DNA from 3 places in the Pseudoxanthomonas fibrivorans genome. Region 1 is predicted to be linked to each of the others. Evidence: predicted binding sites of a transcription regulator. Region 1 holds the regulator's gene; each other region holds the start of a gene.
The links. Region 1 encodes FliA, which starts transcription of late flagellar genes. Its sites were predicted from a motif close to TAAAGTTTNNCNNNCNNNGGCCGATAA; they were not measured.
Positions count from the first base shown of each region.

Region 1 (10,203 bases):
CGTGGCCGAGTACGTGGAGGACGCCGGGATCCTGGCGGTCCTCGAGGAGCTGCAGGTCGACTGGATCCAGGGCTACCACATCGGTCGCCCGGCCCCGTTGTCCGACCTGGCCGCAGCCGCCCCGGCGCCCGCCAACCTGGCCTGACCTGGCCTGAGCTGAGCTGGCCTGGCCGGTCGGCCGCCGCGGCCGCACCGGTTCTGGAACGGGCCTTGCATCGACCTGCCCGATCCCGGTCGCCCCCGGGCGCAGGAGCCGGCGATGGCCGAGAACGAGGACGGCCAGGAACGCACCGAACAACCCAGTGCCAAGCGCCTGCGCGAGGCGCGGGAGAACGGCAACCTGCCGCGCTCGCGCGAGCTGGCGACGGCGGCGGTGTTCGGCGCCGGCGTGGTCGCGCTGATGGCCACCGGGCCGTCGCTCGCCCACGGCGCCCAGGACTGGCTGCGCGACGCGCTCAGCCCCGACCGCGCACTGCTGCACGCCCCCGGGCGCCTGTTCGGGCACATGGGCACCCTGGTGCTGGAACTGGCCTGGGTGATGCTGCCGCTGGTGGCGGTGTCGCTGCTGGCCTCGTTCGTGGCGCCGCTGGCGATGGGCACGCTGAGCTTTTCCAGCAAGTCGCTGATGCCGGACTTCGGCCGGCTCAACCCGCTGTCGGGGATCAAGCGCACCTGGGGACCGGAGAGCCTGGCCGAACTGGCCAAGTCGCTGCTGCGCGTGGCCCTGGTCGGCGGCGCCGCGGGCCTGACCCTGGCCCACGGCATGGACGTGCTGCGTTCGATGCCCAACCAGAGCCTGGAGGAGGCGGCCCGCACCGGCCTGCACTTCGCCGGGCGGCTGCTGCTGTCCACCGCCGGCGCGCTGGCGCTGCTGGCCGCGATCGACGCGCCGTACCAGAAGTGGAACTGGCTGCGGAAGCTGAAGATGACCCGCCAGGAGCTGCGCGACGAGGCCAAGGAAAGCGACGGCAACCCGCAGGTCAAGGGCAAGATCCGGCAGATGCAGTTCCAGCTGTCGCAGCGCCGCATGATGGAGGCGGTGCCGACCGCCGACGTGATCGTGGTCAACCCGACCCATTACGCGGTCGCGCTCAAGTACGACGGCGGCAGCATGCGCGCGCCGACCGTGGTCGCCCGCGGCGTGGACGAGGTCGCCCACCGGATCCGCGAGGTCGCCGACCGCCACCGGGTCGCGATCGTCTCCGCCCCGCCTCTGGCACGCGCCTTGTATCGGGAAGGCCAGCTCGGCAAGGAAATCCCCGTGAGACTGTACGCGGCCGTCGCCCAGATCCTGTCCTACGTCTACCAGCTGCGCGCCTGGCGCGCCGGCACGGCCCCCGCGCACCCGCAGCTGGGCGCGGTGGCGGTGGACGAGTTCCCTGGCACAGACAAGTCCGCGGGTGACCGCCGGTGAGCGCGCTGCCCGCCCCGCCGATGTCGCGCCGCCTGGTCGAACTGGCCCGCAACGGCCTCGGCGCGCCGCTGGTGGTGATGGCGCTGCTGGCGATGATCGTGGTGCCGCTGCCGCCGATGCTGCTGGACGCGCTGTTCAGCTTCAACATCGCGATCTCGCTGGTGGTCCTGCTGGCGGTGGTCTACGTGCAGCGGCCGCTGGACTTCACCATCTTCCCGATCATCCTGCTGGTCACCACGATGCTGCGGCTGGCGCTGAACGTGGCGTCGACCCGCGTGATCCTGCTCCACGGGCAGGACGGCCACGAGGCCGCCGGCAAGGTGATCGCCGCGTTCGGCGAGTTCGTGGTCGGCGGCAACTACGCGGTCGGAATCGTGGTCTTCGCGATCCTGACCATCATCAACTTCGTGGTCATCACCAAGGGCTCGGGGCGCATCTCCGAGGTCACCGCGCGCTTCATCCTCGACGCGATGCCCGGCAAGCAGATGGCGATCGACGCCGACCTCAACGCCGGCCTGCTGACCCGCGAGGAAGCCAAGGCCCGCCGCGAGGAAGTCCGCGAGGAAGCCGACTTCTACGGCTCGATGGACGGCGCCAGCAAGTTCATCCGCGGCGACGCGATCGCCGGCATCCTGATCCTGTTCATCAACCTGGTCGGCGGCTTCGCGGTCGGCATGTTCCAGCACGGCATGGCCGCGGCCGACGCGGCGTCGACCTACACCCTGCTGTCGATCGGCGACGGCCTCGTCGCGCAGCTGCCGGCGCTGCTGGTGTCGACCGCGGTGGCCATGCTGGTCACCCGCGCCTCTCGCGCCCAGGACATGGGCCAGGCGATGGTCGGCCAGGCCTTCGGCCAGCACAAGGCGCTGGCGATCGCCGCCGGCATCCTGGTCGTGGTCGGCCTGGTCCCGGGCATGCCCAATGTCGCCTTTTTGACGCTGGGCGCCGCGCTGGGCTTCGGCGCCTGGAAGCTGTGGAAGCGCAGCGAGCTGGCCGGCGACGCCGATGGCGACGGGACCATCGCCGGCGCACTGCCGGCGCCGGGCCAGTCCGGCGCCGACCTGGACTGGGACGAACTGCGCCCGGTCGACCCGCTCGACCTGGAGGTCGGCTACCGGCTGATCCCGCTGGTGGACAAGGCGCAGGGCGGCGAGCTGATGGCGCGGATCAAGGCCGTGCGCCGCAAGCTGACCCAGGAGATCGGCTTCCTGGTGCCGCCGGTTCACATCCGCGACAACCTGGAACTGCCGTCCAACCATTACCGCCTGCTGGTGCACGGCGTGCCGGTGGCCACCGCCGAGATCCATCCCGAACGCGAACTGGCGCTGGACCCCGGCGGCGCGCTGGGCAGCATCGAGGGCATCAAGGGCAAGGACCCGGCCTTCGGCCTGGACGCGGTGTGGATCCTGCCGCACCAGCGCGCCCAGGCCGAATCGATGGGCTACACGGTGGTCGACCCGGCCACCGTGGTCGCCACCCACCTCTCGCACCTGGTCCGCGAGCACGCCCCCGAGCTGCTCGGCCACGAGGAGGTGCAGCAGCTGCTGGCGACCCTGGCCAAGAGCGCGCCGAAGCTGGCCGAGGACCTCACGCCCAAGGCGCTGCCGCTGTCGGTGGTGGTGCGGGTGCTGCAGAACCTGCTGGTCGAGCGCATCCCCGTGCGCCAGCTGCGCAAGATCGCCGAATCGCTGGTCGAACACGGCGCGCACAGCCAGGACCCGGCGGTGCTGACCGCCGCGGTGCGCAACACGCTGGGCCGTTTCATCGTCCAGGAGATCGCCGGCGCCTCGCCGGAGCTGCCGGTGTTCACCCTGGCCGCGCCGCTGGAACGGGTCTTGCAGGATTCCGCGCAAGGCGCTTCCGGCGCCGCGCTGGAGCCCGGCCTGGCCGAGCGGTTGCAGCAGAGCCTGGCCGATTGCGCCGGCCGCCAGGAGGCGCGCGGCGAGCCGGCGGTGGTGCTGGTGCCGGCGACGGTGCGCGCCGCGCTTGCGCGGCTGGTCCGCCACAGCGTGCCCTCGCTGTCGGTGCTGGCCTACACCGAGGTGCCGGAAGACAAGCGGCTCAAGCTGGTCGGCACGATCAGCTGAAGCGATGACGGAACAGGTAGCGGGTAAGGAGCAGTCATGAAGATCAAACGATTCGTCGCCGCCGACATGCGCACCGCGCTGCGCATGGTCCGCGCCGAGCACGGCCCGGACGCGGTGATCCTGTCCAACCGCCGCACCGACGAGGGCGTGGAGATCGTCGCCGCCAGCAACTACGACGAGAACGCGGTGCAGAAGGCGCTGCTCGACGCGCAGCGCGCCGCCGAAGCCGAAGCCACCGCCGCGGCCGCACGGGCGGCGGCGCAGGCCGAGGCCCGGATCGCGGCGCGGCCGAATCCGTTCCTCGACGCCCTGCCGCCGGCCCCGCCGGTACAGGTGCAGGCACCGGCCCGCCCGGCACCGGATTTCGCCGCGGCGATGGCCGCCGCCCTGACGACCCCGACCGCGCTGGCGGTCTCCGCGCCGCCGGCCGAACGCGCCGCCATCCCGGAAGCGCCCGCGCCGATCGCCGACGCCCCGGCCATGGTCGCGCCCGCGCCCGCCGAGCCGGCACCCGCCGCCGCGCCCGCGCCGTCGCCGCTGGCCGCCGTGCCGGTACCCGCCACCCCCGCCAACGACGAGCAGCTGCTGGCCATGCGCGAGGAGCTGGCGCAGATGCGGCAGATGATCGAGCGCGAGATGCACCGCCTGACCGACGAGCGCCTGCGCGGCTCGCCGGTGCGGCTGCAGGCGATGGAGCTGATGGAGGACTACGGCTTCGACGCCGGCATCACCCGCGATACCGTGCTGGAACTGCCCGCCGACACCCCCGCCCACCGCGGCCGCGGCCTGATGCTGGGCCTGGTCTCGCGGCGGCTGCCGGTGTGCCCGGTCGACCCGCTCGAGCAGGGCGGCGTGATCGCCCTGGTCGGGCCGACCGGCGCCGGCAAGACCACCACGATCGCCAAGCTCGCCGCCCGCTACGCCGCCGAACACGGCGCGCGCAACGTGGCCCTGGTCACCACCGACACCGCCCGCATCGGCGGCCGCGAACAGCTGCACAGCTACGGCCGCCAGCTGGGCGTGGCCGTGCACGAGGCCGACAGCGACGCCGCGCTGATCCAGCTGCTGCAGCGCCTGCAGGACTACAAGCTGGTGCTGGTGGACACCGCCGGCCTGGGCCAGCGCGACCGCGCCCTGGCCAACCAGCTCAACTGGCTGCGCGCCGCCCGCGAGGTGCGGACCCTGCTGGTGCTGCCGGCCAACTCGCACTACGCCGACCTGGACGAGGTCGTGCGCCGCTTCGGCGCCGCCCGCCCGCAGGGCGTGGTCCTGACCAAGCTGGACGAGACCGGCCGCCTGGGCAGCGCCCTGTCGGTGGTGGTCGACCACCAGCTGCCGCTGACCTGGGTGACCGATGGCCAGCGGGTCCCCGACGACCTCCACCGCGCCAATGCCGCCAGCCTGGTCCTCCGCCTTGAAGATCTGCGGCGCGCGGCCGATAAGCCGAACATCCCGGAGCACGACCATGCCGTCGCGTGAGCACGCCGCCTTGAACCCCGCCCCCGCCAACCCGAACACCGCCACGCCGGGCCGCGCCGTGCGCAGCATCGCCGTGACCGGCGGCAAGGGCGGCGTGGGCAAGACCAACCTGTCGGTGAACCTGGCCGCCTCGCTGGCGGGCCTGGGCAAGCGCACCCTGCTGCTGGACGCCGACCTGGGCCTGGCCAACGTCGACGTGCTGCTGGGCCTGTCCCCGCAGCACACCCTGGCCGACCTGGTCTCCGGCCGCTGCGAACTGGACGAGGTCATCCTCGAAGGGCCCAACGGCATGCTGGTGGTGCCCGCCGCCTCCGGCCGCCGGCACATGGCCGAGCTGCAGCCGGCCCAGCACGTGGGCCTGGTCAACGTGTTCAACGACCTGCAGCGCGACCTGGACATCCTCATCGTCGACACCGCCGCCGGCATCACCGACAGCGTGCTGACCTTCTGCCAGGCCGCGCAGGACGCGGTGGTGGTGGTCTGCGACGAACCGGCCTCGATCACCGACGCCTACGCCCTGATCAAGGTCCTGTCGCGCGAGCGCGGCGTGGACCGGGTCCAGGTGGTGGCGAACATGGTGCGCAGCCCGGCCGAAGGCCGCGGCCTGTACGAGAAGCTCTCGCGCGTGTGCGAGCGCTTCCTCGGCGACGTCTCGCTCAACTTCCTCGGCGCGGTGCCGCAGTGCGACTGGCTGCGCCTGGCGGTGCAGCGCCAGCAGGCCGTCGCCACCGCCTACCCCGCCAGTCCCTCGGCCCGCGCCATCGCCGAGATCGCGCGGCGCGCGGCGCGCTGGGAAGCGCCGCTCGCCCCGCGCGGCAACATCGAATTCTTCGTCGACCGGATGCTCGCACAGGGTGCGCGGCAGGGAGCGGTGGCATGAACGCCTTGGCCGAATACCGCGCCGTCCAGCGCAGCGCCGCCGACGACGCCGTCACCCGCCACGCCGACCTGGTGCGCCGCATCGCCCACCACCTGGCGGCGCGCCTGCCGGCGAGCGTGGAGGTCGACGACCTGATCCAGGCCGGCATGATCGGCCTGATCGAGGCCTCGCGCAGCTACGACCCCGACCAGGGCGCCTCGTTCGAGACCTACGCCTCGATCCGCATCCGCGGTTCGATGATCGACGAGATCCGCCGCGGCGACTGGGTGCCGCGCTCGGTCCACCGCCGCGCCCGCGACGCCGCCTCCGCCATGCGCCAGGTCGAGCAGTCCACCGGCCGCGCCGCCACCCCTCAGGAGGTGGCCGCGCACCTGGACATGCCGCTGCCGGAGTACATGCGCCTGCTCGAGGACGCCTCGCGCGGCCAGGTCCTGAGCCTGGACTCGCACGTGGAGGACCACGGCGAAGTGACCATCCACAGCGGCGGCATGAGCCCGCAGCAGACCCTGGAACGCAGCGACTTCGGCCGCGAGCTGGCGGCCGCGATCGGCCTGCTGCCGGAGCGCGAGCAGCTGGTGCTGTCGCTGTACTACGAGCAGGAGCTCAACCTCAAGGAGATCGGCGCCGTGCTCGGGGTCAGCGAGTCGCGGGTCTGCCAGATCCACGGCCAGGCCGTGCTGCGCCTGCGCGGCCGCCTGTCCCAGTACGAATCGCGCGACGCCGGCCTGGAAGACGAATAGCCGGCCGCGCACCCGCCGCCCCACCCCGCACCACCGCAGAGCCACAGAACCGGAGCACGTAGTGAACAAGAACATGCGCATCCTGATCGTTGACGATTTCTCGACGATGCGCCGCATCGTCAAGAACCTGCTCAACGACCTGGGCTACAGCAACACCGCCGAGGCCGACGACGGCCACACCGCGCTGGCGGCGCTGCGCGCGGCCCCGTTCGACTTCGTGGTCACCGACTGGAACATGCCCGGGATGACCGGCATCGACCTGCTGCGCGCGATCCGCGCCGACGAGAAGCTCAAGACCCTGCCGGTGCTGATGGTGACCGCCGAGGCCAAGCGCGAGCAGATCATCGAGGCGGCGCAGAACGGCGTGAACGGCTACATCATCAAGCCGTTCACCGCGCAGACCCTGGAAGAGAAGCTCGGCAAGATCTTCGAGCGCCTGGCGGCCACCGCATGAGCGCCGTGGCCTGCAATGCCGCCGTGTCGCCCGAGCGGACCGCGCTGATCCAGCGCCTGCACGAGGCCCTGGACGCACTCGAGCGCGGCGACGAGAGCGCCATGCGCGCGGTGATCGACGCGCTCGCCTCGGCCCGCACCCGCCCGCTGGTGCAGGGCCTGGGGCGGCTGGCCCGCGAACTGAGCCAGGCGCTGGGCGAACTGCCGCGGCTGCCCGGCGACGACGGCCAGGCCGCCGAGCTGGACGACGCCTGCGCGCGCCTGGACCACGTGGTGGCGATGACCGAGCAGGCCACCCACCGCACCCTGGACCTGTCGGACCAGTGCCGCGACCTGCTCGAGGACGTGCGCATCGAGGGCGTGTCGGCACGCCAGGACGAAGTGCTGGACCGCGTGCGCCAGAACCTCACCGAGATCGGGCTGACCCAGAGCTACCAGGACCTGACCGGGCAGATCATCCGCCGCGTCGCCGGCATCGTGCGCAAGGTCCACGAAGGCTTCACCGCGCTCGGGCTGCCGCCGCGCGAGGAGCCGGCCGGCCCCGCGCTGGCCGGGCCGGCGGTCAGCGGCCTGGACCGGCATGCGGTCTCGCAGGACGACGCCGACGCCCTGCTGGCGGACCTGGGCCTGTAACACCATGGGAGTCGTGGCATGAGCGGGGTGACGCCGGAGATCGCGGCGGATTTCATCATCGAGGCACAGGAGATCCTGGACCGCCTCGGCGAGCAGCTGGTCGCGCTGGAACATGCGCCGGACGACCGCGACCAGCTCAATGCCGTGTTCCGCGGCTTCCATACCCTCAAGGGTGGCGCCGGCTTCCTCGGCATCCACGCGATGGTCGAGCTGTGCCACGCCGCCGAGGAAACCCTCGGCACCGTGCGTGCCGGCCAGGCCGCGCTCGAGGCGCAGCATTTCGACGCCGCGCAGCGTTCGCTGGACTGGCTGCAGTCGATGCTCGACGCGGTCGCCGGCGGCAGCGAACCGGCCCACGCACCGGCCGAACTGATCGCGCAGTTCAGCCTGGACACGGTCGCCGCACCCGCGCCGGCCGCGGCCGCGGCCGCGAAGGCGCCGGTGGCGGCGCCGGCCACGCCCGGCATGATCGACGACGACGAGTTCGAGGCCCTGCTCGACCAGCTGCATGGCGGCGCCGCGCCCGGCGCCGTGCAGGCCGCTCCCCCGGCCCCGGCGAAAGCGGCGCCGGACATGATCGACGACGACGAATTCGAGGCCCTGCTCGACCAGCTGCACGGCGCCGCCGCGCCCGGCGCCTCGGCCGTCGCGGCGCCGCCGGCACCGCCTGCGCCTCCGCGCACCCAGGCCCCGCCGGCCGCGCCCAGGCCTGCCGCCGCCCCGCCCAAGGCCGCGGCGGCCGAGGCCGAACAGACCGTGCGCGTGGACACGCGCCGGCTCGACGCGATCGTCAACCTGATCGGCGAGCTGGTGCTGGCGCGCAACCGGCTCAAGACCCTGCGCTCGCGCATCAAGGACGAAGAGCTCGACCGCGCCGTCGGCAGCCTCGACGTGGCCACCGCGCGCCTGCAGTCGGCGGTGATGCGCACGCGCATGCAGCCGGTGGGCAAGGTGTTCTCGCGCTTCCCCAAGGTCGCCCGCGACGTCGCCCGCTCGCTGCAGAAGGAAGTCGAGCTGGAAATGGTCGGCGCCGAGACCGAGCTGGACCGCAACCTGGTCGAGGCCCTGGCCGATCCGCTGGTGCACCTGGTCCGCAACGGCATCGACCATGGCGTCGAGTCGCCGGTGCTGCGCGAGGCCGCGGGCAAGCCGCGGGTCGGGCGCCTGCGCCTGTCGGCGCAGCAGGAAGGCGACTACGTCGGCATCGAGGTGCAGGACGACGGCGCCGGCATCGACCCGGAACGGTTGCGCGCCAAGGCCCGCGAAAAGGGCCTGCTGGACCCGGAGGCCGCCGCGCGCCTGGGTCCGGAGGAATGCCTGCACCTGGTGTTCCTGCCCGGCTTCTCGACCAAGACCGAAGTCACGGACATTTCCGGGCGCGGCGTCGGCATGGACGTGGTCCAGTCGCGCATCCGCGAACTGGGCGGGCAGATCCAGATCCAGTCCGAGCTGGGACGCGGTACCCGCTTCCTGATCCGGGTGCCGTTGACCCTGGCGATCCTGCCGACCCTGCTCGTGCAGGCCGGCGACGACGTGTACGCGCTGCCGCTGGCGCGGGTGCAGGAAGTGCTGCATGCCGCGCCCGGTTCGCTCGGCTGGTTCGACGGGCGGCCGGTGCTCGACCGCCAGTCCCATACCCTGCCGCTGCTCGACCTGCGCCGCTGGCTGGGGATCGACTCGCGCGAGGCGCCGCTGCTGACGGTGGTGGTGCTGCAGATGGGCGATTCGCGCTTCGGCCTGATCGTCGACCAGGTCCGTGGCCGCGAGGAAGTGGTGATCAAGCCGCTGCCGCGCGCGCTGCGCGGCCTGCCCGGCTACGCCGGTGCCACGCTCATCGGCGATGGCCGCCTGGCGCTGATCCTAGACGTCGACGGCCTGCGCGCGTCGGGCTGAAGCGCCGCGGCATGGCGATGCGCCCTCGCGGACGCACCGCCGCCGGATCCTACTGCCGCTGCTGCGGCAGCGGCCTGGCCAGGCCCTTGTCCATCGCCTCGGCGATCTGCCGCCGGGTCTCGCGCTCGGCGCGCTGGCTGACCTGGTCCATCTGCCGGCCGAGCCCGTCCATCTGCCGGCCGAGCGCCTCCATCGGCCTGGAGGCCTCCTCCATCTTGCGCGACAGCGCCTCCATCGGCTGCATGCGCTGCTGGTGGCGCGCCGCCTCCGCTTCGAGCTGCTCGGACTGCGCCTCCATCTTCGCCGACAGCGCCAGCTGTTCGCGTTCCAGGGCCTGCATCTGCCGCTCCAGTTCGGCCTGGCGCGTGCCGTCGGCGCGGGCCATCGCCATCGACAGCCGCGCCTGGCGCTCGCCCAGGTCGCCCTGCTGGCGCCCCAGGTCCTCCATCCGCCGCGAGTACGCTTCGATCCCGGCCGGCATGGCCTCCGCGGAAACGCGCTCCATCTGCTGGCCGAGCGCCTCCATCCTGCGGCCGTGTCCTTCCATCTCCTCGCCGAGCACGCGCATCCGCTCACCCAGCGCGTCGGCCTCGGCCCATGACCTGCGCACGCCCGCCAGCGTGG
Region 1 covers NZ_JBGNUG010000001.1:953,698-963,900, forward strand. The annotation lists gene ACA089_RS04520 (EAL domain-containing protein) at 1-145, shown strand, start outside; gene flhB (flagellar biosynthesis protein FlhB) at 260-1,414, shown strand; gene flhA (flagellar biosynthesis protein FlhA) at 1,435-3,501, shown strand; gene flhF (flagellar biosynthesis protein FlhF) at 3,538-4,980, shown strand; gene ACA089_RS04540 (P-loop NTPase) at 4,967-5,860, shown strand; gene ACA089_RS04545 (RNA polymerase sigma factor FliA) at 5,857-6,600, shown strand; gene cheY (chemotaxis response regulator CheY) at 6,662-7,054, shown strand; gene ACA089_RS04555 (protein phosphatase CheZ) at 7,051-7,686, shown strand; gene ACA089_RS04560 (chemotaxis protein CheA) at 7,705-9,579, shown strand; gene ACA089_RS04565 (M56 family metallopeptidase) at 9,629-10,203, opposite strand, start outside.

Region 2 (10,203 bases), on a different contig from region 1:
GGGGAGCGGCGATGAGCGCAGGCAGCAGCGTGGTCAAGGTGGGCGTCGGCTTCGGCACCGCCCTGGCGATCACCATCTCCTGGACGGCGAACAAGTCGCTGTTCTGGGTGATCGTGCACGGCATCCTCGGCTGGATCTACGTCGTCTACTACGCGCTGTTCAAGCACTTCGGCTGACCGTGCGCGTGTTCTCGCCGCTGCGATGGGTCGTGAGGGCGCGCCGGCACCCGTCGGCGCTGCTGCTTTCGGTGCAGCTGCTCGGCGTGCTGCTGTACCCGGTCATGGAGCAGGCCGCCGCCGGCCGCGCGCTGTTCGGCGCCTTCGGCATCGTCGTCCTGCTGCTGGCGGTCTGGGTGGTCAAGCGCAGCCCGGCGCTGGGCTGGGTGGCGTGGTGCCTGGCGATGCCGGCGGTGCTGCTGTCCATCGCCGCGGCCGTCCTCGGCAAGCCGGCGCTGACGGCGATGTCGCAGGCGCTGGAGAGCCTGCTGTACTTCTACACGGCCGGCAGCCTCACCGCGTACATGCTCGAGGACCACGAGGTCACCCGCGACGAGCTGTACGCTGCCGGCGCGACCTTCACCCTGCTGGCCTGGGCGTTCGCATTCGCGTTCTCGGTCTGCCAGATCGTCAATCCGGGCAGCTTCGACGCCGCCTCCGACCTGCCGCAGCGCACCTGGATGGAACTGCTGTACCTGAGCTTCAGCCTGCTGTCGGGCGTGGGCCTGAGCGACGTGGTGCCGGTGCTGCCTCAGGCGCGCGCGCTGGCCATGCTGGCCCAGTTCGCCGGGGTCATGTACATCGCGCTGGTGGTGTCGCGCCTGATCGGCCTCGCGGTCACCCGGCGGGACCGGCATCCCTCCTGACCGGCACGGGACTGGCTCCCGGCGATTGGCTACCATCCCGGTCCTGTCGTGCAGGCCGGTCCCATGAAACTCCAAGCCCCGTTCATCCAGCTGCCCATCCGCTTCGATGCGGACCGGCTCGCCGCCGAGGTTGCCGCGGTCGCCGAGTCGGCCTGGCGCGAGCATCCGCAGAAGTTCCCCGGTAACTCGATGCTGCCGCTGGTGGCGGTGGATGGCGATCCGGCGAACGAGGAGTTCGCCGGGTGCATGCAGCCGACCGCCGAGCTGCTGGGCTGCCCCTACCTGCTGCAGGTCATCGGTTCGTTCGGCGCGACGGTCGGGCGCACGCGGCTGATGCGGCTGTCCGGGGGCGCGGAGGTCAAGCGCCACGCCGACCAGGGGTACTACTGGGCCGAGCGCGTGCGGATCCACGTGCCGATCGTCACCCAGCCCACGGTCCGCTTCGAATGCGACACCTCGGTGGTCAACATGGCCGCGGGCGAATGCTGGATCTTCGACACCTGGCGCCAGCATCGCGTGCTCAACGCCGACGAGCGTTCGCGCATCCATCTGGTCTGCGACTCGGTGGGCGGTGAAGGCTTCTGGAAGCTCGTCGACCAGGGCCAGCGCGTGGACGCCGGGGCGCGCGAGCCGGCGCAATGGGCGCCACGCCCGCTCGGCTTCGTACCGGGCGCGGCGCCGGCGATCGACTACGAACGCTACAACGTCCCGGCGGTCATGACCCCGTGGGAGCTGCGCCGGCACCTGGAGTTCCTGCTGGACGAAGCGGCGCCATTCCCCGGCCTGGCGGCCGCGCGCGCGCAGGCGCACCAGTTCTGCCTCGACTGGCGTGGCCTGTGGGCGGCGCATGGCGACGAGGCCGGCGCGCTGCCGCACTACCGCCGCCGCGTGCAGGCGTTCGTCGAGCAGGTGAAGCCGCTTGTCGGCATGGCCACGCTGCGCAACGAGCTGCCGCTCATGCCCGCGATCATGCTCATGGTGGTCCGCGCGTCGGTGCCGGGTGCGGTGCCGGCCGCGGCGCAGCGGAGCCGGCCGGGCGCGTACGCATGACCGGCGGCGATGCGGTGCGCGATCCGTCCTTCGACCGCCCCGTCTTCATCCTCTCCTCGCCGCGTTCCGGCTCCACGCTCCTGTTCGAGACCCTGTCCCAGGCGCCGGGGGTGTTCACGATCGGCGGGGAAAGCCACCAGATGATCGAACAGGTGGCGGGGCTCGCGCCGCGGGACCGTGGCTTCGATTCGAACGTGCTCGAGGCCCAGGATGCCTCTCCCGGACGCGTCGACGCGCTGCGCCGGCACTTCCGCGCAGCGTTGCGCGACCGCGATGGCCTGGCGCCGCCGGCCGGGCCGGTTCGCATGCTGGAGAAGACCCCGAAGAACGCGCTGCGCATCCGCTTCCTGAGCGAGGTGTTCCCGGAGGCGCGTTTCATCTTCCTGTACCGCGATCCGCGGTCGACCCTGGCCAGCATGATCGACGCATGGCGCTCGGGGCGTTTCGTCACCTATCCGCGCCTGCCGGGCTGGCCGCCGACGTTGCCGGCCTGGTCGCTGCTGCTGGTGCCGGGATGGCGCGAACTGGCGTCCAGGCCGCTGCAGGAGATCGTGCGCACGCAGTGGCAGGTGACGCTCGAGCGGATCCTCGACGATCTCGGGGCCTTGCCGGCCGGCCGCTGGACGGCGATCGACCACGCCCGCTTCCTCGCCGATCCCGGCGCGGAGGTGAAGCGCGTGTGCGCCGCGCTGGAGCTGGACTGGGACCGCGAGCTGGGGCCCCGGCTGCCGCTGTCGCGCTACACGCTGACGCGTCCGGATCCGGACAAGTGGAAGAAGCACGCCGGCCTGATCGAGCCGCTGCTGCCGGGGCTGGAGCCGACCGTGGCGCGTGCGCGCCAGGTGCTGGCCGCGGGCGGCGCCGGCCAGGCGCGGCCACCGGAAACGTGACCGCGCGGCAGGCCTCCCGGCCTCAGGCCGCCATCGGCGTGGCGCTGAGCGATTCGGCGTAATCGCGCCAGTCGCCCAGCCGCGACAGCACGCCGGTCCTGGACAGGTAGGCCTCGTCCGGCTCCTCGCCAGCGGCCAGGGCCATGGCCACGTGCACCGCGCCGGTGACCCAGAAGCTGCGGGTGCTCGAGCGCGAGGGCGCGCGGTGGAACGCGACCGCCTCGATGATCGGCATCGGCAGGCCCCAGAGGCCGAGCAGGTAGGCACCGGCCTCGGCGTGGCCCGGCCGGTCGTCGCCGTCCACCAGCGGCTGGCGCTCGTCGCGCACGCCGGGCAGCAGCAGGCCGATGTCGGCCAGCAGCGCGGCGGTGGCGCCGAGTTCGGCGCTGGATTCGGGCAGCATGCGCTTGGCCAGCCGCGAAGCGACGAGGGCGCGCTGCTGCAGGGCGCTGCGGTCGACCCCGGCGGCGCCCGGCAGCGAGAACACCTCGCTGGCCAGGACCAGGTCGCGCAGGGTGGCGATGCCCAGGCGGGTCACCGCCGCGCGCAGGTCGGTGATGGTGCGCCCGTTGGAGAAGTAGGCCGAGTTGCACAGCTGCAGAACCTTGGCCGCGATCGCCGGATCGCCGGACACCAGGCGGGCGATGTCGGTGGCGCTGGTGTGCTCGTCGGTCTCCAGCGCGTTCATCAGGCGCAGGTAGAGCTGCGGCGGCGACGGCAGCTGTTCGACCCGGCCGATGCGTTCCCGCAGCAGCGGGTTGCCCAGCAGGTCGCGCAGTTCCTCGAGGCTGCCGATGGCTTCCAGCAGCAGCTCCGGCGCCAGCGGCGTGGGCAGGAAGCGGTGGGCCATGCCGATGATCCGGGTCGGCGGCGTCTGCCCGCCGTCGATCACCGCCACGCGCGAGGCTTCCGCGCGCAGGGTGCGGACCTGCCCGAGCAGGGTGGCGGCCGGCATGTCCGGCAGCCCCGGCCCGACCACCACCACGTCCAGCGGCGAGGCGGACACGCGGGCCATGGCGGTGCCGCCGTCGGCGCAGCTTTCCACGGTCCAGTCCGCGCCAAGTTCGGACACCAGCTCCACCAGCGAGGCCGGGAACACGGCCTCGTCGCCGACGAACAGAATGCGCACGGACACCTCCAGACAGGTCGAAACGGCGCGCGCCGGCGGATGCCGGGCGCTCGTAGGCCGTTATCGGGCCAGTGTCGGGGAAGTTGAGGGCCGCACCGGGGCGGGCGGGGGCCGATGTGCGGATCTGTGCGCCAGTTCCGCTTTGCCTTGCCGGCGGCGCGCCAGCGGCGCCGGCCGTGCAGTCCCGGGCCGGGACCACGGTCGCCGGCGTGGCCGGCGACCGTCGTGCCGCGTCAGGCCTTGTCGGCCGCGCGCTTCATCGCATCGACGAGGATCTGCTTGGCCTCGGCGGCGTTGCCCCAGCCGTCGAGCTTGACCCACTTGCCCTTCTCCAGGTCCTTGTAGTGCTCGAAGAAGTGGCCGATCCGCTCCAGCCAGTGCGGCGACACCTGGCCGATGTCCTCGACATGGGCGTAGCCGTTGAAGATCTTGGCCACCGGCACGGCGAGGATCTTCTCGTCGCTGCCGGCCTCGTCGGTCATCTTCAGCACGCCGACCGGACGGCAGCGCACCACCGAACCCGGGATCAGCGGCAGCGGCAGCACCACCAGCACGTCGGCCGGGTCGCCGTCGCCGCACAGGGTGTCGGGCACGTAGCCGTAGTTGCACGGGTAGCGCATCGGGGTGGAGAGGATGCGGTCGACGAAGATCGCGCCGCTTTCCTTGTCCACTTCGTACTTCACCGGCTCGGAGTCCTTGGGGATCTCGATGATGACGTTGATTTCCTCGGGCGGATTGCGCCCGGCGCTGACCTGGTCGAGGCCCATGTGCTGCTCCGTGGTGATGCGGGGTGGGAAAAGGCGGCCATTTTACGCCTTCGGCTGCTGCGGCGCACAAAGCCGGCGACCCCGGTCCCGCGGCCGCGGAAACGACGAAGCCCCGGCCAGGCCGGGGCTTCGGATCCAGCAGGATCAATGGCTTACAGCAGCGGAACCAGCAACAGCGCCACGATATTGATGATCTTGATCAGCGGGTTGATCGCCGGGCCGGCGGTGTCCTTGTACGGGTCGCCGACGGTGTCGCCGGTGACCGCGGCCTTGTGCGCCTCGCTGCCCTTGCCGCCGAAATGGCCGTCCTCGATGTACTTCTTGGCGTTGTCCCAGGCACCGCCGCCGGTGGTCATCGAGATCGCCACGAACAGGCCGGTGACGATCGTGCCGATCAGCAGGCCGCCCAGCGCCTTCGGTCCCAGCAGCAGCCCGACCACGATCGGCACGGCCACCGGCAGCAGCGAGGGCACGATCATTTCCCGGATCGCCGAGCGGGTCAGCATGTCCACGGCCTTGTCGTACTGCGGCTTGGCCGTGCCCTGCATGATCCCGGGGATGTCGCGGAACTGGCGGCGCACTTCCTCCACCACCGCGCCGGCGGCGCGGCCGACCGCTTCCATCGCCATCGCGCCGAACAGGTACGGGATCAGGCCGCCGATCAGCAGGCCGATGATCACGGTGTGGTCGGACAGGTCGAACGCGAACACCTGGCCCGGGTTGTTGGCCTGCAGGTTGTGGGTGTAGTCGGCGAACAGCACCAGCGCGGCCAGTGCGGCCGAACCGATCGCATAGCCCTTGGTCACCGCCTTGGTGGTGTTGCCGACCGCGTCGAGCGGGTCGGTGACGTTGCGCACGTCCGGAGGCAGTTCGGACATCTCGGCGATGCCGCCGGCGTTGTCGGTGATCGGGCCGTACGCGTCCAGCGCCACGATCATGCCGGCCATCGACAGCATGGCGGTGGCGGCGATGGCGATGCCGTACAGGCCGCCATGCAGGTGCGCGAACCAGATCGCCAGGCAGACCGCCACCACCGGCAGCGCGGTCGACTTCATCGACACGCCCAGGCCGGCGATGATGTTGGTGCCGTGGCCGGTGGTCGAGGCCTGTGCGACGTGCTTGACCGGTCCGTACTGGGTGCCGGTGTAGTACTCGGTGATCCAGACGATCAGGCCGGTCAGGACCAGGCCGATCAGGGCGCAGATGTAGAGGTTGATCGCGCCGTGCGAATTGTCCGCCATCAGCGAGGTGGTGATCGGCCAGAACGCGATCGCCGCCAGCACGCCGGACACGATCACGCCCTTGTACAGCGCGCCCATGATCGAGCCGCCCGGCCTGACCTTGACGAAGAACGCGCCGATGATCGAGGCCACGATCGACACGCCGCCCAGCACCAGCGGATAGAGCACCGCGTTGCGGCCGACCTCGTCGATCATCAACCCGCCCAGCAGCATGGTCGCGATCACCGTGACCGCGTAGGTCTCGAACAGGTCGGCGGCCATGCCGGCGCAGTCGCCGACGTTGTCGCCGACGTTGTCGGCGATCACCGCCGGGTTGCGCGGGTCGTCCTCGGGGATGCCGGCCTCGACCTTGCCGACCAGGTCGGCGCCCACGTCGGCGCCCTTGGTGAAGATGCCGCCGCCCAGGCGGGCGAAGATCGAGATGAGCGAGGAACCGAAGGCCAGGCCGACCAGCGCGTGCAGGTTGTCGGCCTGGCTCAGGCCGAGCCGCTGCAGCAGCCAGTAGTAGCCGGCCACGCCCAGCAGGCCCAGCCCGACCACCAGCATCCCGGTGATCGCGCCGCCGCGGAAGGCCACGTCCATCGCTGGGCCCAGGCCACGCCGCGCCGCCTCGGCGGTGCGCACGTTGGCGCGGACCGAGACGTTCATGCCGATGTAGCCGGCCGCGCCCGAGAGCACCGCGCCGATCGCAAAGCCGATCGCGGTGTACCAGCTGAGGAACACGCCGACCAGCACGAACAGCACGGCGCCGGCGATGGCGATCGTCAGGTATTGCCGGTTGAGGTAGGCGCGCGCGCCTTCCTGGATGGCAGCGGCGATCTGCTGCATGCGTTCGTTGCCCGCCGGTTGCGCCAGGATCCAGCGCGCGGACACGATGCCGTAGAGGATTGCGAGGACGGCGCAGAGCAGTGCCAACGCCAAACCGTATTGTTCCAGCATGAACCCCTCCCAAGGTTGATGGATGCCACCCAGCGAGGGTGAACAGGAGGGCACGCCGTTGGGGCCTGAAGCACTGGAGCGGTCCCGTAAACGAGGCGCGTCGCACTGTTCAACATCCCTGGAGCGTCCCGAGTATGACCGCAGGCGGCGTCCGAAGGCCACACGGCGTTCATGCGGCCGGTGACAGGATCGACATTCCCGACCTGCATCCGCCGCCGTGACCCAGATCCGTCCTCCCGTCCCGCGTTCCAGTCTCGCCCGGGCCGAGCGTGCCCATGCCGAGAGCTTCCGCCAGGCCTTCCTGCTGGCCGTGCTCGTGGCGGTCCTGGCGGTGGCCTCGCCACTGCGTGCACAGGCGCCGAGGGCCGAACACACGCAGGCCGGCGCGCCGCAGGCGGTGGGCGCGCTGCATTCGGTGCGGACCATTCCCGAGGCCTGCACCCGCCTGGAGGGACTGTTCACCGGCCAGGACGCGCAGCCCTACCGGATGCAGGCGGTGCAGACCGCGCCCGCCTGCCAGCCGCGCGCACGCTTCGTGGAGGCCGCGCAGGCGGCCCCGTCGCCGGCCAGCGGCTGGATCCTCAACACCGAGACCCGCATCCCCCAGGCCGGTTGCGCCGGGCGCGAGGCGGTGGTCAAGGTCTGGCGCAAGCCGGTGGCGCAGGACCTGGCCCGCGACGGACAGGGCCAGGTGCGGATCTACCTGCAGGATGCACAGAAGCAGGCCGCGGCCGGGCAGGTGCGCGCGCTGCCCGAATACACCGCGCAGCTGGACGTCGCCGGCCGCTGCGGCTGAGGGCGGTCAACCGCCCAGCAGCGCGGTGTACCGCCGCTGCATCTCCTCCGGGGTGACATCCTCGATGCTGTGGCCGATGTTCCAGCGGTGTCCGAACGGGTCGACCACCACGCCGGAACGCTCGCCGTAGAACGCGTCGCTGGCCGGCCGGTCGAGCGAGGCCCCGGCGGCCACGGCGCGTTCGATCGTCGCATCGGCATCGTCCACGTGCAGGTGCAGGGTGGTGCTGTGGCCCTGCGCCGGATCGGGCTTGCGGATGCCGAACTCGGGGAATTCCTCGCACACCATCAGGATGGTGCCGGCGAAGTCGACCTCGGCATGGCCGATGCGCCCGCCGGGTTCGACCAGCCGGAACTTCTCGGTGGCCCCGAACGCCTGCCGGTAGAAGTCGATCGCGCGCGCGGCGTCGGCCACGCAGATGTAGGCGAACAGTTCGTGGGTAGCCATGCGGTGCCTCCTTCGCGGACGTCTGGCGGTGCCGGCAGGATGGGGCGGGGACGGCGCCGGTGCTTGGAAAAAACTGACCGCTCAGTCCACCCGGACGTGGCGCGTGTGCAGGCGCCCGCCGGTGTAGGCGCGCGCCGGCAGCCCGGCGAACTGGCGGAAGTCGCGCGCCAGGTGGGCCTGGTCGCAGTAGCCGTGCTCGGCCGCCAGCCCGCTCCAGTCGGTCTGCCCGTCCACCTGCGCCAGCACGCGCTGGAACCGGCGCAGCCGCGCGTAACGCTTGGGCGCCAGGCCGGTCGCGTCGCGGAACCGGGCGATGAAATGGCGGTGGCTGCAGCCGGCCTGTGCCAGCACGTCCTGCAGGTCGGCGCCGCGGTCCAGCGCGATGATCGCCCGCCCCACGCCGCCGGGCAGCGGCGGGGCCGGGCGCAACTGCGCCAGCAGGGCGCGCTCGAACACATCCAGCCGCGCCTCGGGGGTTCGCGCGCGGGCCAGCGCATCGTGCAGTGCATCGACGGCGCCGCCCCAGAACTCGCGCAGTGGCGCGTGCCGTTCGGCCACGGCGGCGGCCGAGACGCCCAGCAGGGCGCGGGTGGCGCCCGGCAGCAGCTGCGCGCCGACCGTGCAGCCCGGCTCGGTGCGCTTGGCGTAGTACCGGCTGCGCGCGCCGCAGACCACCGCGGTGGCGATCGCCTGGCCGGCCTCGTCGTCGCGGCCGGCATACAGCTGCAGCGGCGGCCCGTCGACGCGGACCGCCAGGTGCATTTCGCCGGAGGGAATGACGTGTTCGCGCCGCGCGCGGAGGGACTGGCCCACCCACACGTTGCCGACGTACGGCCGCAGCGCGGCCGGCAGCGGCGCGCGTGCGTTCACCGCATCAGCCTTCCCAGGCCGGCAGCTTCTTCTTCACCGCCACGTTCTTCAGCGTCACGTACTTCGGCAGGCCGTCGCGGCCATACGGCAGCGGCGCCTCGCCGCGGATGAGCGGCTCCAGGTATTCGCGTGCCTTCGCGGTGATGCCGTAGCCGTCCCTGCGCAGGAAACCGGCCGGCATGGTCTTCTCGTGGTTGGCGACCTTGTACAGCGGCGCCGGTTCGATCTTCCAGCGGTAGGGCACGGACGAGGTGCGCACGATCACCGGCATCACCGCGTTCATGCCCTTGAGCGCGTACTGCACCGCGGCCCTGCCGACCGCCTGCGCCTGTTCCCAGTCGGTCTTCGAGGCGACATGCCGGGCCGAGCGCTGCAGGTAGTCGGGCAGGGTCCAGTGGACCTTGTAGCCGAGGCGGTCCTTGACCTTGCCCGCCAGGTACGAAGCCACGCCGCCGAGCTGGGTGTGGCCGAACGCGTCCTTGCCGCCGCCGGCGTCGGCGACGAACTTGCCGTCCGCGTCGCGGATGCCCTCGCTGGCCACCACCACGCACCAGCCGACCTTCTTCACCACCTGGTCGACCCGGGCCAGGAACGCGGCCTCGTCGTAGGCGCGCTCGGGGAACAGGATGACCTGAGGCGCGTCGTCCGGCGACTGCCCGGCCAGGCCGGCGGCGGCGGCCAGCCAGCCGGCATGGCGGCCCATCGCCTCGTAGACGAAGACCTTGGTCGAAGTCTCGGCCATCGCGGCCACGTCCAGCGCGGCCTCGCGCACCGACACGGCGGTGTACTTGGCCGCCGAGCCGAAGCCCGGGCAGGTGTCGGTCACCGCCAGGTCGTTGTCGATGGTCTTGGGAACACCGATACAGGTCAGCGGATAGCCGAATTCGGCCGCCAGCTGCGAGACCTTCCACGCGGTGTCGGCCGAGTCGTTGCCGCCGTTGTAGAGGAACCAGCGCACGTCGTGGGCCTTCAGCACCTCGAGCAGGCGCTCGTACCTGGCGCGGTCCGCATCGACCGACTTGAGCTTGTAGCGGCACGAACCGAACGCGCCGCCCGGGGTGTGGGCCAGCGCGGCGATCGCCGCGGCCGACTCCCTGGAGGTGTCCACCAGGTCCTCGCGCAGTGCGCCCAGGATGCCGTTGCGGGCCGCCAGCACCTTGATGCCGCGGGCCCGCGCCTCGCCGATCACGCCGCTGGCGGTGGCGTTGATGA
Region 2 covers NZ_JBGNUG010000002.1:346,490-356,692, forward strand. The annotation lists gene ACA089_RS15035 (hypothetical protein) at 12-176, shown strand; gene ACA089_RS15040 (ion channel) at 179-862, shown strand; gene ACA089_RS15045 (aspartyl/asparaginyl beta-hydroxylase domain-containing protein) at 926-1,912, shown strand; gene ACA089_RS15050 (sulfotransferase family protein) at 1,909-2,802, shown strand; gene ACA089_RS15055 (HDOD domain-containing protein) at 2,825-3,931, opposite strand; gene ppa (inorganic diphosphatase) at 4,165-4,698, opposite strand; gene ACA089_RS15065 (sodium-translocating pyrophosphatase) at 4,851-6,878, opposite strand; gene ACA089_RS15070 (hypothetical protein) at 7,096-7,674, shown strand; gene ACA089_RS15075 (VOC family protein) at 7,681-8,121, opposite strand; gene ACA089_RS15080 (helix-turn-helix domain-containing protein) at 8,203-8,991, opposite strand; gene ACA089_RS15085 (6-phosphofructokinase) at 8,996-10,203, opposite strand, start outside.
Region 2: a site for FliA is predicted at 3,992-4,018, ahead of ACA089_RS15055 (HDOD domain-containing protein). Genes of this name have one in related genera too.

Region 3 (10,203 bases), 1.4 Mb from region 1:
AGACGCTGGGGGTGGGCGACCGCCTCGGCACCATCGCCGTGGGCAGGAGCGCCGACCTGGTGCTGTGGACCGGCGACCCGCTCGACGTGATCAACACCGCCCAGCAGGTGTGGCTGGGCGGGCGGGCGATGCCGATGCGCTCGCGCCAGACCGAGCTGCGCGACCGCTACCTGCGCGGCACCGGCGAGGGCGGGCTGCCGCCGGCGTATTCGCACGGGCCCTGACCCCCGGCGCGCCCACCTGCCGGAGCCTTCCGGCAGGCCGGTGCGCCGGCGTAAGCTGCCCGGATCGAACCGTCGGGAGGGGCGGCCATGCTGGACGTGAACATCTGGGCGGTGCTCGTCGCCGCCGCCTCTGCATTCCTGCTCGGCGGGGTCTGGTACGGCCCGCTGTTCAAGGCCACCTGGTGTCGCGAGGCCGGAGTGGATCCGGACAAGCCCAACGGCCATCCGGCCGCGGTGTTCGGCGGTGCCTTCGTCCTCAGCCTGGTTGCCGCGGCGGTGTTCGCGGTGTTCCTCGGCCCGGCGCCGCCGCTGGCCTCGTCGGTCGGCGCCGGCGTGGCGGTGGGCCTGGGCTGGGTCGCCACCAGCTTCGGCATCAACTACCTGTTCGCCGGCCGCTCGCTGAAGCTGTGGCTGATCGACGGCGGCTACCACACCCTCCAGTTCGCGCTGTACGGGCTGGTGCTGGGCCTGTGGCACTGACGGCGACGGCGCCATGACCGCCCGCTGGTACTTCGACTTCGTCTCGCCGTTCTCCTACCTGCACTGGCAGAAGATGCGCCCGCTGGTGGACGCCGGACGGGTCGAGGCCGTGCCGATCGTGTTCGGCGCGGTCCTGCACGCGCTCGGCCAGCGCGGCCCGGCGGAGATTCCGAAGAAGCGCGGCTTCATCTACCGCCAGGCGCTGTGGCAGGCCGGCCGCGAAGGCGTGCGCCTGCGCTTCCCGCCGGCGCATCCGTTCAATCCTCTGCCGGCGCTGCGGCTGTGCGTGGCCGCCGGGGCCACCACAACGGCCATCGACGCGATCTTCGACGGCATCTGGGGCGAGGGCCAGGCCCTGGACACGGCGGAGTCGCTGGCCGGCATCGCCGCGAGCCTGGGGATCGCCGATCCCGCCGCCGCGCTGGCCGATCCGGCGGTGAAGGACCGGCTGCGCGCCGGCACCGATGCCGCGCTGGCCGCGGGGGTGTTCGGCGTGCCGACCCTGGACCTCGACGGCGAACTGCTGTGGGGCAACGACAGCCACGACCTGATGCTGGCCGCGCTCGAGGATCCGGCGCTGCTGCGCGAAGGGGCGCTGGCCGGCGTGGACGCCCTTCCGGTGGGGATCGAGCGCCGGCGCTGACCCTTCCGGCAGTCGCCATGCGCGCCGGTTTTGCGATAGGGTTCACGCACAAAACGTGCATGCCAACACGGGAGGGGCCCATGCGCATCGGAATCGTGGTCGATTCGACCTGCGACCTGCCAGGCGAATACATCCAGCGCAACAACGTGGTCCTGCTGCCGATCACGGTGCGCATCGGCGACGCGGTGCTGGCCGACCACCGCGACGAGGAAGCCACGCTGAGCTTCCTGCATGCGCACGTGGCCGAGCGCGGGCACGAAGCCGAGACGGTTCCCTATTCGGTCGAGCAGATCCGCGACCTGTTCCTGGGCAAGCTCGTAGTCGACTACGACCATGTGTTCTGCCTGACCGTGACCAAGAGCCGCAGCCCGATCCACGAACACGCGGTCCAGGCCAGCTTCGCGATCCTCAACGACTACAAGCCGGTGCGCCAGGCCGCCGGGTACAACTCGCCGTTCGCGCTGCGCGTCATCGACAGCCAGAACCTGTTCGCGGCGCAGGGCATCGGCGTGGTCGAGGCGGTGCGGATGCGGCAGGCCGGCGAGAGCGTGCAGAAGATCCGCGAGCGGCTCGAGGAGCTCGCGCTCAACACCCACGGCTACATGGTGCCGCCGGACCTGTACTACCTGCGCAACCGCGCCCGCACCAAGGGCGACCGCAGCGTCAGCCTGTTCAGCGCCGCGCTGGGCACGGCGCTGGACATCAAGCCGATCCTGCACTGCTACCGCGGCGAAACCGCGCCGGCGGGCAAGATCAAGGGCTTCGAGCCGGCCGTGCAGAAGCTGTTCGACTTCACCATCGAACGGATCAAGGCCGGGCTGATGACGCCGACCCTGTGCGTGAGCTACGGCGGCGAACTGGCGGGATTGCGCGCGTTGCCCGGCTACGCGCGCCTTCGCGACGCCTGCACCGCGAACAACATCGAACTGTTCGAGAGCGTGATGAGCCTGACCGGCATGGTCAACGTCGGCAAGGGCGCGGTGGTGGTCGGGTTCGCCGCCGCCCCGCACAGGTTCGGCTGAGTCCGGCGACGCGGCGACCACGCCGGCTTCGCGGCCGGCCGTGCCAGACTGCGCGTCATCGTCACCCCGGAGCCTCCCATGTCCGTCCGCTACCACATCCGCCTGCCGGATCCGGCGCTCGCGCGCGGCAGCGATGCCGCCTTGTCCTTCCACGCACACGGCGCCGACGCTTTCGCGGCGGAGCTGGAGGACGCGCTGCGCACCCCCGCGCTGTTCGAGCGCTGGCGCGCGATGCAACCGGAACCCGACGAGGTCGACCCGGCCCTGGGCGTGACCGATCCGCAGGCGCGGGTCAGCGGCGCACAGCACACGCTGTCGATCGACCTGGTCGCGGTGACCGCGATCCCCGGCGACATCCTCAAGCAGCGCCTGCGCCTGCTGGCGGGCAGCCACTGGGAACTGCGCAACGTCAGCCGCGGCTGATGGCAACGCCGGTACTGCTGGCCTGGAGTGGCGGCAAGGACGCGGCGTGGGCGCTGCACGAACTGCGGCGTGGCGACGACGTGGTCGTCGTGGGGCTGCTGACCACGGTGACGCGCGAATACGGACGCGCGTCGATGCAGGGCATCCGGGTCGAGGTCCTGCGGGCGCAGGCGGCCGCCGCCGGCCTGCCGCTGCTCGAGGCGCCGATCCCGGCGCAGTGCGACAACGCGACCTACGACGAAGCGATGGCGAGCGCCCTGGCGGAGGCCGGGGCCCGTTGGCCGGGTGTGCGGACCGCCGCCTTCGGCGACCTGTTCCTGGGCGACATCCGCGCCTATCGTGCCCAGCGCCTGGCGGCCGCCGGGTGGGACCTGCTGACGCCGCTGTTCGGCTCGGATACCGCCGCGCTCGCCCGGCGGATGCAGGCCGGCGGCCTGCGCGCGGCGCTGTGCTGCGTCGACACCCGGCAGCTCGATGCGCAATTCGCCGGACGGGCCTTCGACGGCGCGCTGCTCGAGGCGCTGCCCGCCGGCGTGGACCCCTGCGGCGAGAACGGCGAATTCCACACCTGCGTCTGGGCCGGCCCGATGTTCGCCGCGCCGCTGCAGCTGCGACGCGGCGACACCGTATTGCGCGACGGACGCTTCGCCTATACCGACTTCGACATCACCCCGGGCTAGTGCCGGGTGGTCCGCGACCTGCGCCGGCCGCCTCAGTGGCCGCCGCAGCAACCGCCGTCGTGGCCGTGCGGGACGCCTGCATGCACCCTGGCATCCCCCTGCATCGCGGCGGCATGGTGGGCGATGTGTTCGCCGATGAAGCTGGCGATGAAGTAGTAGCTGTGGTCGTAGCCCGGGCGCATCCGTAGCTGCAGCGGATGCCCGGCGGCCACGGCCGCGGCCTGGAGCAGCTGCGGCCGCAGCTGCCCGTCCAGGAACTCGTCGTCGCCTCCCTGGTCCACCAGCAGCGGCAGTTTCTCTTCCGCGGTCCGGACCAGTTCGCAGGCGTCGTATTGCTTCCACGCTTCGCGGTCGGCGCCAAGGTAGGCCGAGAACGCCTTCTCGCCCCACGGCACCTTCGACGGGGCCACGATCGGCGAGAACGCCGACACGCTGCGATAGCGGCCGGGATTGCGCAGCGCGACCACCAGCGCACCGTGCCCGCCCATCGAGTGCCCGCTGATCGCGCGCACGTCGCCGACCGGGAAGTGCGCCTCGACCAGCGCAGGCAGCTCCTGGGCCACGTAGTCGTACATGCGGTAGTGCCTCGACCAGGGGGCTTCGGTCGCGTTGACGTAGAAGCCCGCGCCCTTGCCCAGGTCGTAGCCGTCGGCATCGGCGACGCCGTCGCCGCGCGGGCTGGTATCGGGCGCGACGACGACCACGCCGTGCTCGGCCGCGTAGCGCTGCGCGCCGGCCTTGGTGATGAAGTTCTGCTCGGTGCAGGTCAGGCCGGACAGCCAGTACAGCACCGGCAGCTTCGCGTCCCGCGTCGCCTGCGGCGGCAGGTACACGGCAACATCCATGGTGCAGCCCAGGACCCCGGATTCGTGCCGGTAGACGTCCTGCCAGCCGCCGAAACAGGCACGGTGTTCGATGCGCTCCATGTCCGGCGCCTCAGTAGTGCACGACGCTGCGGATCGACCTGCCTTCGTGCATCAGGTCGAAGGCGTCGTTGATCTGCTCCAGCGGCATGGTGTGGGTGACGAACGGCGCCAGTTCGATGTCGCCCTTCATCGCATCCTCGACCATGCCGGGGAGCTGGCTGCGGCCCTTGACCCCACCGAACGCGGTGCCCTTCCACGTGCGCCCGGTGACCAGCTGGAACGGGCGGGTGGAGATTTCCTGCCCGGCGCCGGCGACACCGATGACGACCGACTGGCCCCAGCCGCGGTGCGCGCATTCCAGCGCCGCGCGCATCACGTTGACGTTGCCGATGCACTCGAACGAATGGTCCACGCCCCAGCCGGTCATCTCGACCACCACCTGCTGGATCGGCGTGTCGTGGTCCTTCGGGTTGACGCAGTCGGTGGCGCCGAACTGCCGCGCCAGCTCGAACTTGGACGGATTGGTGTCGATGGCGATGATCCGGCCGGCCTTGGCCTGGCGCGCGCCCTGGATCACCGCCAGGCCGATCCCGCCCAGTCCGAACACGGCGACCGAATCGCCTTCCTGCACCTTGGCCGTGTTGTGCACGGCGCCGATGCCGGTGGTGACGCCGCAGCCGAGCAGGCAGACATGTTCCGGGTTGGCCTCGGAGTTGACCTTGGCCAGCGAGACCTCGGCCACGACCGTGTACTCGCTGAAGGTCGAACAGCCCATGTAGTGGTAGACCGGCTCGCCGTTGTAGGAGAAGCGGCTGGTGCCATCGGGCATCACGCCCTTGCCCTGGGTCGCGCGCACCGCCAGGCACAGGTTGGTCTTGCCGCTGGTGCAGAACAGGCACTGCCCGCACTCGGCGGTGTACAGCGGGATCACGTGGTCGCCCGGCTGCACCGAGGTCACGCCCTCGCCCACCTCCACCACGATGCCGGCACCCTCGTGCCCGAGCACGACCGGGAACAGGCCTTCCGGATCGTCGCCGGAGAGGGTGAACGCATCGGTGTGGCAGACGCCGGTGTGGGTGATCCTCACCAGCACTTCGCCGGCTTTCGGCGGGGCGACGTCGATCTCGACGACCTGCAGCGGCTGGCCGGGACCGAAGGCGACGGCGGCACGGGACTTCATGGCATGGACTCCTGCGATGTTGCGGATGCGGAAGGACGGCGGCTCGCGCCGCGGGGAGCTACTTGAGGTAGGAACGCACCAGACCGGTCATCTCCTCGACCCGGGCCTGGCGCTGCGCATCGGAGGTGGCCGGCTGGCCGAACTCCTCGCGGATGTGCGCTTCCATCACTTCGGACATCAGCCCGTTGACCGCGCCGCGGATGGCGGCGATCTGCTGCAGCACCGGGCCGCAGTCGGCGCCCGCCTCCAGCGCGCGCTCGAGCGCTTCGGCCTGGCCCATGATCCGCCGGACCCGGGCAAGCACGCGCTTCTTCTCGTGGGCACTATGCGGCATGCGTCGCTCCGGGCTGATCCAGTACTGGGGTATAGTATCACGCGTCCGCCGTGGCGCGTCCTCAAGCTGCGCCGCGTGCCGGCCGATAAGGGTCCATAGGCCTGTCCCGCCCCTGGCCGGGCGGGCGGCGCAAGGCTGGCGGACCCCCATGTTCAAAACCATCCACGTCGACCAGCTGCGCCCGGGCATGCATGTCCAGCGCCTCAATGGCCCGTGGCTCAAGCATCCGTTCTGGCGCGGCACGTTCATCGCCACCGAGCGCGACATCGAACGCCTCCAGGCCAGTGCCGTGGAGTCCGTGGACATCGACGTGCGTCGCGGGGTGGACGTCGACGAGGCGTCAGGCACGGCCGCGACGGACGATGCCGGCACGTCGGCGCCCGACGCCATGCCTCTCCCGGCGGTACCGCCGGCGGCGGCCGTGGCAGCGCCCGCAGCGACCCTGGAATCGGAACTGAGCCGCGCGCGCCGCATCTGCCAGGACGGCCGCGACGCGGTGGAGGCGATGTTCCGCGAAGTCCGCATGGGGCGCATGGTCGATCCGGCCGCGGTACTGCCATTGGCCGAGGAGATAACCGCATCGGTCGACCGCCACCCGGCGGCGCTGATCAGCATCGCCCGGCTCAAGACCGCCGACGACTACACCTACATGCATTCGGTGGCGGTCAGTGCGTTGATGGTGGCGCTGGGCCGCCAGCTCGGGCTGGACGAGGACGACTGCCGCGAAGCGGCCATGGGCGGCCTGCTGCACGACCTGGGCAAGGCGTGCATGCCGGTCGACATCCTCAACAAGCCCGGCCGCCTGACCGACGAAGAGTTCGAGGTGATGCGTTCGCATCCTGCCGAAGGCGAGCGACTGCTGCGCGCGAGCGGACTGGAGAACGCGAGCGTGCTGCACATGGTCCGCCACCACCACGAGAAGTTCGACGGCGGCGGCTACCCGTCGCGGCTGGCGGCGGACGCGACGCCCCTGCTCACCCGGATGAGCGCGGTCTGCGACGTGTACGACGCGATCACCTCCAATCGCCCCTACAAGGAAGGCTGGGATCCGGGCGAATCGCTGCGGCGCATGGCCTCGTGGAAGGGCCACTTCGACCCGGCCGTGCTCAAGGCCTTCGTCGCCAGCGTCGGCATCTACCCGATCGGCACCCTGGTCCGCCTGTCCAGCGACCGGCTGGCGGTGGTGGTCGAACAGCGTCCCGGCGCGCTCTCCACGCCGCGCGTGCGGGTGTTCTTCTCGGCACGTTCGCGCAGCCAGATCCTGCAGCATGACCTGGACCTGGCCGATGCCGGCTGCGGCGAACGCATCACCGGCGTGGAATCACCGCGGCAGTGGGGTTTCCGCGAGCTGGAGAAGCTCTGGGCTCCGTGAGCCTTCACGGCGGGGCATGCGCGCCACGCCTTCCAACCAGGACCGCGGCGGCGGTCACGTGTCGAGCCGCATCGGCCAGACCTGCGACGACAGGCTGACGGCCCGACCTGTTGCCGACCCTCCGTCGCGGCCCCGCTGCCACGACGCCGGAGCCGGTGCGATCGGGCAAGCCGGAACGTGAGGTCCGACAGACACCATCACCTCCCCCGCACTGCGAAGGCCCGCACGTGCACGCGCTGCCGCGGTCGCGGCGCCACGGACGGACCCTGCGCCCCGCGAACGACGCGGCGTGTCCTCGCGGCACCGCTTATGGCGTGTCCAGTCTCGAATCCATCCGTTCCGGCCTGCCATGAACGCCCGTCGCCTCCGCCTCGCCCTTCCACTCGCCCTCGCCTCCACCGCGCTTCCCGCCGGCAGCGCGCCCTCCGGCGGCCCGGAGACCCAGGTCTGGATCGACGTGGCCACCCACCACCAGGCCGGCATGCCCGACATGGGTTCGATGATGGGCGGCATGGGCGGGATCGCGGCGAAGATGATGGGCGGCGGCCAGGGCGCGATCGGCTATCCCGATGCCAGGCATCCGGTATTCACCGGCAAGTTCTTCGACGTGGCCATGCTCAACACCCTGGACCCGGGCAAGCCGGCCGAGCAGCAGGTGCCCGCCGCGCTCGGCCTCGGCGCCGCACTGCCGCTGCTGCCGCCGACCGCCAGCCGCGGCGACGAGGTGGGCGGGCCCACCGAGATGCCCGACGGCGAAATCCACATCAAGTACTACTGGGGGTGCGGGACCGCGGTACGCGCCGGCCAGCCGCGCGAGACTCACATGCGCGCCAAGGGCGGCAGGTTCGAGCTGAGCGGTGATCCGATGCAGGGCCGCTATGCGCCCGAACGTGGCATCCGTCCCAATCCCTCCTACGTGCTCTGGCCCAATCCCCGCACCGCCAACCGCGCGCCGGCCAGCGCCTCGCTGGTCGGCCAGCATCGCATCACCGGACCCGGCGTGCCCGAATCCCTCAAGTTCGAACTGCAGCAGGCCGCCGACTTCATGCCGAAGATCGCGCTCACCCAGAGCGGGGAGCTGGCCAGCGGCTTGACCCTGGGCTGGCAGCCGGTGGAGCGGGCCAAGGCGTATTTCCTGCATGGCATCAGCCTGCAGGACAAGACCATCGTGATCTGGAGCAGCGCCGAGGTGCCCGATGCGGGCCAGGGCGTGGTCGATTTCCTGACCGGGGCGCAGGTGGATCGCTGGCTCAAGGAGAAGGTGCTGCTGGCGCCGTCGACCACCTCGTGCGCGATCCCCGCCGGCATCTTCGCCGACGCCGCCAGTGGCCAGGCCAGCCCCGGGATCCTGAGCATGATCGCCTATGGGCCCGAGACCCATATCGCCTGGCCGCCGAAGCCGGCCGACCCGAAGCAGCCGTGGGATCCGGAGTGGAACGTGCGCATCCGCACCAAGTCCACGGCCGGCGCGCTGCTGGGCATGGACCTGTCCGGCATGGACGGCATGGATGCGGGCGACGCCGCCGCGCCGCAAGGCCAGCCGCAGAAGCCCGAGGAAGGCGCGACCAAGAAGCTGCTGCGTGGGCTGCTGCGCAACCTCTGAGCCGTCCTGGCCCCGTTCTCCGGCCCGCCGCGTGGCGACCGCGACGTCCAGGACGGGTGCCGACCGGTCCATGCCGCGAACGGACGTGTCCCACGCCATGCGCGCCCCGCACCGCCTTGCACTCGTGGCCTGCGCCATGGCGCTGTGTGCGTGTTCGTGCACCCCCGACGCCGATCGCACGGCCGAACCGGCGCCGGCGGCGAGCACCGGTCTTGCCCCGACGCGCGCGGACGTCGACAGGTTCCTCGCCGCCGGCCCTGACCCTTCGTTGCAGCAGCTGCGCCCGCTGGACTACTGGCTGCACTACAAGGTGATGCAGGCCACCGGCGTCGAACAGGCGCTGGGCGGCGAAGCGCAGGCGCTGGCCGCGTTGAAGGCGCTGGCGGAGGACTACGAGCGCCAGGCACGCGGCGCGCAGGCGGACGTGCCGAGGATGATTCCGGCCGCGTTCACCGGCGAGGGCATGAACAGCGGCCTGCTCGGCCTGGGTATCGCCAGCTTCGGAGGCCTGGTCTCCGGTGGCATGGTGTCCGGGATGGTCAGCGACATGTCCGACGACCGGCTGGCCGAACTGACCCGCGCCGGGCCGGTGCAGCTCGGCGGCAAGGACGGCGGCTACGCGATCGCGGTCGCCCCGGACGGCAGCCTTTCCCAGGACATCAGCTTCGAGGGAAAAGTGGCCGAAGGCCTGACCGGCAAGGTCAAGGTGAAGACGAAGATGGACGCCTGCCCCGATGCGTCGGGCAAGGTGACGGTCGAGTCCGACGTCGACTCGACGATGCAGGTCGCCGGCAAGCCCGGCACCGGCGGCTACGTCCGTTCGCACTTCGTCTATGAGCGCTACCTGGACGACGACGCCCACCTGGTCGACGGCCCGGACGGCTCGTCGTCGAACCTGCGCATCTCCCTGGGCGGGACGGAAAACGGCCGGGACCAGAGCCTGGACCTGACCACCGGCTGGACGCGCGGCGGCACCGAGCTGTTCACCGAGCACGGCCACAGCGGCTTCAGCATCTTCCGCATGGACGAAGCGCAGCGGGCGATGAAGATGGTGGAGAGCGCGCAGCTGCTGCAGACGTTGATGGCCGAGGTGATGCTGCGCGGCATGAAGCAGGCGCCGTGGGAAAGCGGCCGCTGCATCCGCCTGGATGCCCGCAGCACGCCGTCGAAACGCAGCGGCGCGAAGCCTTCCACGTCCTTCGACGTCGTCGCCGCGCCGCGGGTGAAGGCCGATGGCAGCATGCCCGGCGGCAGCGTGCGCGCCACGCTCGACGGCGGCCAAAGCCTGGCCCGCGACGGCGAGAAGCTGGCACCGGATGCCCGGTACGCCTACGTGGCGCCGTCGAAGAAGGACCAGTCGGCGAGCATCGCCTTCG
Region 3 covers NZ_JBGNUG010000001.1:2,337,412-2,347,614, forward strand. The annotation lists gene ACA089_RS10845 (amidohydrolase family protein) at 1-224, shown strand, start outside; gene ACA089_RS10850 (DUF1761 domain-containing protein) at 312-704, shown strand; gene ACA089_RS10855 (2-hydroxychromene-2-carboxylate isomerase) at 718-1,347, shown strand; gene ACA089_RS10860 (DegV family protein) at 1,428-2,369, shown strand; gene ACA089_RS10865 (hypothetical protein) at 2,448-2,792, shown strand; gene ACA089_RS10870 (Dph6-related ATP pyrophosphatase) at 2,792-3,472, shown strand; gene fghA (S-formylglutathione hydrolase) at 3,505-4,398, opposite strand; gene ACA089_RS10880 (S-(hydroxymethyl)glutathione dehydrogenase/class III alcohol dehydrogenase) at 4,409-5,518, opposite strand; gene ACA089_RS10885 (metal/formaldehyde-sensitive transcriptional repressor) at 5,577-5,852, opposite strand; gene ACA089_RS10890 (HD-GYP domain-containing protein) at 6,001-7,224, shown strand; gene ACA089_RS10895 (hypothetical protein) at 7,574-8,827, shown strand; gene ACA089_RS10900 (hypothetical protein) at 9,096-10,203, shown strand, end outside.
Region 3: a site for FliA is predicted at 5,915-5,941, ahead of ACA089_RS10890 (HD-GYP domain-containing protein). Genes of this name have one in related genera too.